Regions from separate parts of the Paenibacillus sp. LC231 genome, predicted to be linked through region 1. Evidence: riboswitches for the same ligand, from Rfam matches in the RefSeq annotation. Region 1 holds a riboswitch; the other holds the start of a gene.
What was found. Region 1 has a riboswitch for cyclic di-AMP ahead of AK95_RS15170 (universal stress protein). Riboswitches for the same ligand answer to the same signal wherever they lie in the genome.

Region 1 (4,670 bases):
ATGACAACGGCCAAGGCGCGCATAACGGTTTCTCCTGCTATTTTGCGTTTGAAGGCATGGATTTGACCGCCCCCGCGAAAGGTTTGGATCGTAGCTAGGATGAGTACAACAAGCGTATTGATCTTAATACCGCCGCCTGTTCCTCCGGAAGCAGCACCGATGAACATCAGAATAATAATGAAAAACTGAGAAGCCGCCAGCATGCTGCCGATATCTATCGTGTTAAACCCCGAGCTTCGAGGCGTTATGCCTTGGAAAAAAGCAGCCAGCACTTGTTCGCTTTCGCTCAATTGGCCAAAGGTTGACGGATTCCAGCTCTCCAAAAAGTATATAAATAGAAAACCGAGCAGGGACAGCGTTCCTGTTCCGACTAGGACAACCTTGGAGTGAAGCGAAAGCTTCTTCCATGAACGTTTTTGAAATACATCCACAATGACGATATAGCCGAGGCCTCCAATGATAAATAGCAGGACAATCGTAATATTGACGATCGGATCGCCGACAAAGGGGGTTAGGCTGTCAGACCACAGGGCGAATCCGGCATTGTTGAATGCCGAAACGGAATGGAAAAGGGCGTAATAAGCTGCCTGTCCCCACCCGACGTCCTGTTGCCAGCGGAGCGTGAGGACAATCGTAGCCAAGGCTTCAAACGCGAATGCAATGAGTACCATATACATGGACAATTTAACCAAACCTTGTGCCGAGGTCGAATGCGTGGTTTGCTGAATAATCATTCGTTGCTTCAAGCCAATTCTCTTCCCCAGAACAATGGCAACCATCACGCCAAAGGTCATAAAGCCGAGCCCGCCAATTTGAATCAAGATCATGATAATGACTTGTCCAAAAGTCGAAAAAACACTACCGGTATCCAAGACAACGAGCCCGTTTACGCAGATTGCTGAGGTGGCAGTAAATAAAGCATCCAGCAGACCAATTGACCTCCCGGTGGAGGAAGAGTAGGGAAGCGCGAGCAATGCGGTCCCGATTAATATTAAAGTGAAAAAGACAAGCATGACGAGTTGAGGGGGACTCATATTTTTTTTAAGCTTGTTGATAAACAACTCCATTGTGTCAGGAGCGGAATGTTGTGTATTTCGATCGTTTGCATTCATAAATGTTCTTCTCACAAGTTCCACCCCCATTCTTTATTGATCGCCGGGTTTATCGAAGAATTTTCTGTTTTGGAAAAAAGACGAGTCTACTACTTTTCCGTGACTTATTTTCAAATATTGGATCTCGTGGTCTGTTTTTATTTTCAGCAAGCCGGTGTCAAAATCGGTATTTAACTCTTTGAAAAATAGACCTTCGGCTATTGGATCGCCCCCGGATTCCTTACTGCCAAGCAGATAATGAGAACCATCACTGTAAACAGTGACTCGAATTCCCCGTTCATGGGTGTCAGCTATTGGATCATCCATCCTTTGAACCGCTACAATGTGTAAGTCCGTCTCGCCTATCTGGTTTAAAAGCTCGTTAACAAACGAACCGCGCGTAATTTCTTGCCATCGCGTTTGACCGGATTGTCCGATGATTATTTGGGTGATTTGATGATTCTTGGCGGTTTCCGCTATGATTTCTGAAGCCTTGGGATCTTCATTCGTTTTGACAATGAAGGTTGCCCCATACTCGTTGCATTTCACTTGCCACTCAGCCATATACCTTTCTTGTGCCTGATCTAACTCACCTTCACGCAAGGGTATAACGCTCAACACAAACAGGGGGCACTTAAGCAGTCTGGCTAATTCGCCGCCTCGACGGATGAGACGTTCTCCGTTTGGACCGTAATACACGCATACCAGTATCTTTTCATTATTAAGCAGAATAATCATTCCTTTCTTTTCTAAGCACTACAGCGTTAACAAAAAAGGCCAGGAAGCAGAGACAGTTCTGCTTCCTGGCCTTGGTTGTACGGATCATGGACAAGTCAAAGTAGTAAGAGTGTTCTCTCCCAAGACGCTGACGAGGTTAGCTGTCGGATTCGGGATTGAGAGTCCCCGTTCCTTCTTATCCAGAAAGAATTCACCCCTAAAGCTTAGTCGCTTTGTTGGTTCCCCCGTTCCTCATAGAGGATTAAGCATTTATGCGTATGAAATTTATCGTAATAAATATTATGCTAAAACATGCTGAAAGTAAACAGTTACCGATAAGTAAACAACATCATATCAAATATATTGACAAACGGGACTTTGGGGAGTACTTTTATGAATATAAAATAAAATTATTCACAGAATCACAAATGGCCTGATTAAGGATGTGAAGTGCAACATGCCCAAAAAATTCTCGGACGAAGAACGTGAATGGATACGCCAAAAACTGCTGACGGAGGCACGCCATCATTTCGAAACGGCGGGCCTTCGCAAAACGAGTGTTGAAGATCTGACGAAGGCCGCCGGCATTGCCCAAGGCTCGTTCTACATGTTTTTCGGATCGAAAGAGGAATTATATTATGAACTGATTCTGGAGGAGGAGCAGCGAATTCGCAATGCCGTTCTGGATTTATTCCCTCCTGAAGAGGTCTGCAGTAAGGAAAGCATTAAACGGTTTCTCTTATATTCACTTAGGATGATGGACGAGAGCCCGATGCTTCGGCAGATGATGGATCGCGGGGAGATGGAGCTGTTGTTCAGGAAATTGCCGAAAGACTTGCTGGAGCGTAACTTTACGGAGGATCAAGACGCGCTCTTGCCTGTGATTACGGCTTGGCAGAAGGCTGGCATTTTACCTGGTACGGCACCCGAATCCATCGTGGGCATGATCAGATCCTTGGCACTGCTTACGCTGCACCAAAAAGAGATTGGAGAGGAGCAATTTACATCTACGATCGAATTGCTAGTCGAGTTATTATCTGCCGGTATGCTTGCGGTGTCTAATACGCCGAAGGGAGATGGAGCGTTGTGATCGAAGTAAGAGGGCTTCATTACACGTATCCGAATCGGAAAGAGCCGACCCTGCATGGGCTTGATTTTGTCATCCCGCCTGGCGAAATCTTTGGCTTTCTCGGCCCGTCCGGCGCTGGTAAAAGTACGACGCAAAAACTGCTGATCGGTGTTCTGAAAGGTTATCAAGGAAGTATAAAAGTCATGGGCAATGAAATCAGGGATACCGGTCCCGATTATTATGAGCGAATCGGAGTAGCTTTTGAATTCCCGAACTTCTACAGCAAATTTTCGGTTCTCGACAATTTAAAGCTCTTTCGTTCCCTTTACAAGGGGGAGACGGAGGATCCCATGAAACTGCTGGAACAAGTCGATCTAACAGATGCCGCGAATATGAAGGTTTCCCAGCTATCCAAGGGCATGAAGATGAGGTTGAATTTCTGTCGGGCGTTACAGCATGATCCAGAAATCCTATTTCTGGATGAGCCTACATCCGGATTAGACCCGGTCAATGCCCACCGAATGAAGGAATTGATACTTGCCAAAAAGGCTGCCGGTAAGACGGTTCTACTAACAACGCATAATATGCAAGCGGCAGAAGAACTTTGCGATCGGGTAGCCTTTATCGTCGACGGTGAAATCAAATTAATCGATTCACCCAGAGAGTTGAAACTTCGTAAGGGAAGAAAGGAGGTCCGAGTCGAATACAGTAGGGATGGCGAATTAACGGGGGCGGTATTTTCTCTGGATGGCATCGGTGAGAATAACCAATTTCTTAAGCTGATACAGGATTATCCCCTCGATACCATTCATTCGCAAGAGGCGTCGCTCGAACAAATTTTTATTGAGGTAACGGGGAGGCAGCTTGTATGAAGGGCCTAAGCTTATTTGTATTCGATCTGCGTTTCCAGTGGCGCCACGGATTCTATTGGGTTTATGTGTTTGTCTGTACCTGTTATTGGATACTGCTCCGATTCGTACCCGAGGCCTACCAGGAGACAACAGCGACTGTGTTGACATTCAGCGATCCCGCAGCCCTGGGGCTTATCATGGCAGGCGGTATGGTCCTGCTGGAGAGGGACCAGGGCGTTCACGATCCGTTGTTTGTAGCGCCGGTACACATTCGGGAATATTTGCTGGCGAAGGCTGCGTCTCTGTCGGTGTTATCCCTTGCGGCAGGATGGGTGATTCATATGGCGACCGGCAGTCTCCCGGAATATCCGCTTGCTTTTTCTGCTGGTATTGTCTTAACATCAACCTTCATGACCTTGCTGTCGATTGGCGTGGCGGCACGCCAACGGACGATTAACGGTTTTATTCTGATGGTGCAGGTTTACGCGCTGCCATTCATCCTTCCATTGTTTAGTTTTCTTCAATTGTGGCATGAAGACCTGTTTCTCGTCCTTCCGACCGAAGGAACTCTCCGGTTAATTGTGTCTCCCAGTGACGGCTTATCCATTGGCAGCGTACTATATTCCATATGTATTTTGTTGATTTGGAACTTTGTGGCTTACATCTGGGCGCAGCGATCCTATACCCGACATGTGTTGATGCGCGTAGGTGAAGGAGGGGGCATTAATGGAGAGATATAAAGCCCTCATTATCATGGATCTACGGCATGCGTGGAAGGATCCCGTTCTGATGGCAGCTATGTTCGGTCCGCTGCTACTTCTGTTTCTATCGAGGTTTGGATTCCCGGTTGCCGTTAATTGGCTCGATGTAAACTATTCGTTTCATTTGGAGCCGTATAGTGGCTTTGCGGCATCGCTATTGATTGTTACGATTCCCATGCTG
Region 2 (4,670 bases), on a different contig from region 1:
GACCGGAGAAGCCGAATGCGGAAGCGGTAATCGCGTCCGCAGCGAGCTCCAAATCGGCTTCGTTGTCCACGATGATTGCGTCTTTCCCGCCCATTTCGGCGATAACGCGCTTGATCCATCGTTGCCCCGGCTGCGTCTTGGCCGAGCGCTCCTGAATCCGCAGTCCGACGTCGCGTGACCCCGTAAAGCTGATGAACCTGGTTAATGGGTGATCCACCAAATAGTCGCCCACTTCCTGGCCCGGTCCCGGCAGGAAGTTGACGACACCCGGAGGCAGGCAGACCTCTTCCAGTAGCTCCACGAATTTAGCGGCTATGACCGGGGTGGTGCTGGCCGGCTTCAGCACAACGGTGTTGCCGGAGACGATGGCAGCCGTTGTCATGCCGGCCATAATCGCTAGCGGGAAGTTCCACGGCGAAATGACGATGCCGACGCCAAGCGGGATGTAATAGAGATGATTCTCTTCCTCCTCGTGGACCGTCAGCGGCTGGGGCGCGCTCAGGCGCTGCATTTCGCGTGCATAGAATTCCATGAAATCGATCGCCTCGGCCGTATCGGCGTCGGCTTCGGCACGCGTCTTGCCGGCTTCGAGAGTCATGAGTGCGGAGAACTCGAGCTTGCGCCGCCGCATGATCGCCGCGGCCTTGAACAGATAGCGTGCCCGTTCGCTCGGCTCGGTGTGCTTCCACGTCTCAAAGGTACGCGCTGCCGTCTGAATGGCTTGTTCGGCAAGCTCGGTATCCGCCTGGGACACGACGCCGATGACTTGGCGTTTGCGCGCCGGATTGACCGAATTTGCGGTGCGCTCCGTATGGATTTTGGCACCGCCGATGACCAGCGGGTACGATTGGCCAAGCTCGGCTTCGACCCCGGATAACGCCGCGTCGTATAACTTGTTGTTCCATTCGTTGTTGAAGTCCATAAATGGTTCGTTCCGAAAAGATGCTCGCATGGGGAGGCCCCTCCTTAACATGATATGAATCGAAGCTTCTGGCCAATGGTCCAGCTGCGAATGCGTCATGGTGGCATGGTTAGGAACTCCTGGTGAAAACCTCTATGTAAGATATGTATGTCTTCCTGCATGCCGTCATGATTTTTGCATATGAGTTAGATAGAGTGCATTTTTGGTTTACCTTGCAGAGGGGGCGCGCGCATGGACGGAACCGAGCTTTACCGCAAAGTGATCCTGACGGTGTCCGGCAATAAACTCGTGAAATGGTTGTCGATCAAGTACGGCCGGAAATTGGCGGGCCGATTCATTGCCGGCGATACCTTGGATGAGGCGCTGGATGAAATCGAGAGGCTGAACGCGAAGGGCATTCTTGTCACGCTGGACCATCTGGGGGAGGGCATCCGGACGCTGGACGAAGCAGCCGGGTATCGGGAGGAATATTTGAAGCTGGTGGAAGGGATCGCGAGGCGTGGAGTGCAGTCGAACGTATCGCTGAAACCGACGCAGATGGGCATGGCGCTGGATCTGGAGAAGGCGTACGAGAACATCAAAATGGTGGTGAAAAAGGCGAAAGAGCACCGCAATTTCGTTCGTCTGGATATGGAGGATTCGCCGTACACCCAGGCGACGATTGATATGACGCTGCGGCTCCATAAGGAGGGGCTGACCAACGTGGGGACCGTAATGCAAGCCTACTTGTTCCGTACGGAGGAGGACGTCAACAATTTGATGCATGCCGGCGTAAATCTGCGGTTGGTCAAGGGGGCGTACAAAGAGCCGGGAACCATCGCCTTTCAGCAGAAGCGGGAGGTCATTGACAACTATAAGAAGTTGATCAAAATGCATTTTGATCAGGGAGCCTACGTCGCGATTGCTTCGCACGACGACAACATCATCGACTGGGTGAAGGTGTTTGCCGAGCAGAGCCGCATAGGCAAACAGGAATTTGAGTTTCAGATGCTGTACGGGCTGCGGATGAACGATCAGGCTGCGCTTGCGCAGGACGGCTACCGAATTCGGTGTTATATGCCCTACGGAACGATGTGGTACCCGTATTTCACCCGGCGGCTGGCAGAGAAGCCGGCCAACCTGATGATGGTGCTCAAAAATATGTTCAAGTGAGCGGGGGGAAACGGCCAATTGCAATGGAAGCGAGAACGGTAGCTCTTTCTAGCAGCTGTCCTAGAAGGAATAATACGCCTCCGAGCAGTCCATCAGGAAGGAACGCTCCAGCGGCAGGCTGCCTAACCGCATACGGGTGATGTGCTGTTGCAGATTGGCCTCCAGATCGGCGAGGGCCGATACGGCGAGCTGCATTCGTACGGATCCCCACTGCTGCTGCTTCTGGGCATAGCGAACGGCCTCGGTCACGGGCATACCTCTCAGCCTCGTAAAGACGGATGCCCAGCGGATCAGATCCGCGAATTCTCTTGTGCTTGGCAGGGCATATTCGGCATACCCGGCCGCGTCATTGCAGCTGATTTTGAACAACCCGCAGTTCCAATCTCGGTCGCTCCAGGGGATAAAGCGTTCAGCCGAGCCCCGGTCGAAACGATATATCTCCATGCAGCGGATGAGCTCTGCATTTAATGCAGGCGATTCAGTTTCGATGACGGGGGCCAGTGCGGCCTCGATGAGTTTCGTCATGATCTACGCTCCTTTATAGGAATGTTATATGCACGGCAAAAAGGCCCGGTGAGCAGAGTAACCCCGCTCTCCAGGCCTATTTATCGTTAGAGGCCCTGCTACAGTGGCCGCTTCGCTTAAGGCTCGGGTGGTGTTCTCTCTCAAATCGCGCCTACGAGGTTAGCTGACGGATTCGGGCTTGAGAGCACCCTACCGCGATGCCTGATCATCAGGCCTGCGGATTCACCCCATTCACCAACAGAAGCTCCGTTGGCGGTTTTGGTTCCCCCGTCTCCCGATCTGTCGAGAGCTCAGCGTAAACGAATGTTTCGAATGATGGATGAATCATACGCCGGAGGACTCTAAAAGTAAATGGCCATATTGAACGGATACATTCCGAAAATCGATGAAAACCGTAAAAGAAAACGCGTACATTCGGTCGTGACATCTATTATCATGGCAAAATCTCGGTATCTCGATAGATTGCGATAAATACAAGAAAACAAGAGAAATACATAGTATAGAGCAGAATTCAGGAGATAATGGAGCGAAATCGGTCAGATCCTGTTCGACATAAGGCTACATGTGTTTTTGCTCACATTTACTTCCTGCAAGGCCGGACGTATGATACGAACTATGAATTGACGGACATCGGCGGTTGGTATACAGGCAGCCGTTCCATGAAGACCTAAAGGCTGTGTGAGAGCTGCCGTGCTCTTTATGGATCGAATCTCGGGCGAGGGCAACATGGGCCTTCGCTGGAAATGCAGGATGATGCGACTCTCACCGCTCGAACCTGAAGCTGTGCTGTTTTGTCGGACCTGGATGTTAGTCAATGGCTAATAGAATAACATGCTACTCGTTTTTAATTTTCGCTGAGTCCTTGAATGGAAAAGGAACGGGGGAACCAGTCGGGAGATGAACTTGATCTCTCAGGGGTGAATCCCATGGACAAGATAACGGTCTATGGGTAGGGCGACTCTCACGCCCGAATCCGTCAGCTAACCTCGTAAGCGTATCGAGAGAGGCAACGATTGTCGTGGACTTGGGCCACGGTGTATTTCACCGTGTTCTGATGAAGAAGCCTGCGGGAAGAGTTCTTCTCTTTCCCCAGGCTTCTTTGTTGTTGTCTTCTCTTTCTGAACTTTTTAGGAGGAGAACAAAAGATGGAGAAACCGCAGGAGTTTATCCTGGTATCCGCGCCGAACAAGGCCGGGGAAGAATTTATCCGCCAGCTGATCTATATGCGCATTTCGTTTGCGGCCATAGCCAACAACCGGGTTGAGCAGGAGAGGCTGCGAGAACTAGGCTGCACCAACATGATTCTTATCGATACAAGGGATGAACAAACCTGGATCATTCCCGAGTTTCCCGTCAGCAAGGTGTATTTGTTCGAAAGCAGCTTGAACTTGTGCTGCCGCTATTTACGGATCTGCCGGACATGGACGACGGAGTCGATTTATGTGATTACCCATTCCAGCAATCCGCGATTGATATACAAGGGACTGGGTGCCGATGTGGTGCTTCATACGAACCATCATCAGGTATCCTTCCTGATTACATCCATTGTCAGCTAAGCTTCTTGGCTGATGTGACCATGAGGTTTTAGGAGGTTGTATTCATGCAGGATTTATATATGGTGCTTATCTTGGGAGGAACCTACGGACTGCTCATGCTGTTTATGTCCTGGTGCGGACGGGTCATGTCGGAACCGGAGGTGGATTAGTCGTGATGATCATTTTAATATGCACGCTCTTTATTTTTCTATATTTGATTTATGCGCTGATTCACCCTGAAAAATTCTAGGGGAACAGCTGAAGGAGGAAGGCATTCGTCATGGGCATTTTACAAATTGCCATCGTTATACTCGTTCTGGTGCTGCTGGTAAAGCCGCTCGGAACTTATCTATATCAGGTGTTTCGCAATGAGGGGAATGGAACGGATAAATGGTTCTCCTGGTTGGAGAAACCGATCTTCGCACTGATTGGCTTGAAAGAACGCAAGGGAATGACATGGAAAGGGTATGCCATCAGCTTTGTGATAACGAATATCGTGCTCGTCGCGGCGGGGTATTTGATTCTGCGGATGCAGA

Region 2: it holds a riboswitch for cyclic di-AMP, as region 1 does, so the genes downstream of both, AK95_RS06320 (hypothetical protein) here and AK95_RS15170 (universal stress protein) in region 1, are expected to answer to the same signal.

Annotation. Positions count from the first base shown of each region.
Region 1 is NZ_JFOM01000019.1:57,515-62,184, forward strand. It holds gene AK95_RS15165 (TrkH family potassium uptake protein) at 1-1,067, opposite strand, end outside; gene AK95_RS15170 (universal stress protein) at 1,146-1,829, opposite strand; cyclic di-AMP (ydaO/yuaA leader) riboswitch at 1,939-2,087, opposite strand; gene AK95_RS15175 (TetR/AcrR family transcriptional regulator) at 2,266-2,898, shown strand; gene AK95_RS15180 (ABC transporter ATP-binding protein) at 2,895-3,749, shown strand; gene AK95_RS15185 (fluoroquinolone export ABC transporter permease subunit) at 3,746-4,468, shown strand; gene AK95_RS15190 (hypothetical protein) at 4,455-4,670, shown strand, end outside.
Region 2 is NZ_JFOM01000010.1:33,580-38,249, reverse strand. It holds gene pruA (L-glutamate gamma-semialdehyde dehydrogenase) at 1-952, opposite strand, end outside; gene AK95_RS06325 (proline dehydrogenase family protein) at 1,154-2,074, shown strand; gene AK95_RS06320 (hypothetical protein) at 2,135-2,599, opposite strand; cyclic di-AMP (ydaO/yuaA leader) riboswitch at 2,732-2,905, opposite strand; gene AK95_RS34070 (hypothetical protein) at 3,121-3,270, shown strand; cyclic di-AMP (ydaO/yuaA leader) riboswitch at 3,442-3,610, shown strand; gene AK95_RS06315 (hypothetical protein) at 3,745-4,155, shown strand; gene AK95_RS35290 (potassium-transporting ATPase subunit F) at 4,310-4,384, shown strand; gene kdpA (potassium-transporting ATPase subunit KdpA) at 4,415-4,670, shown strand, end outside.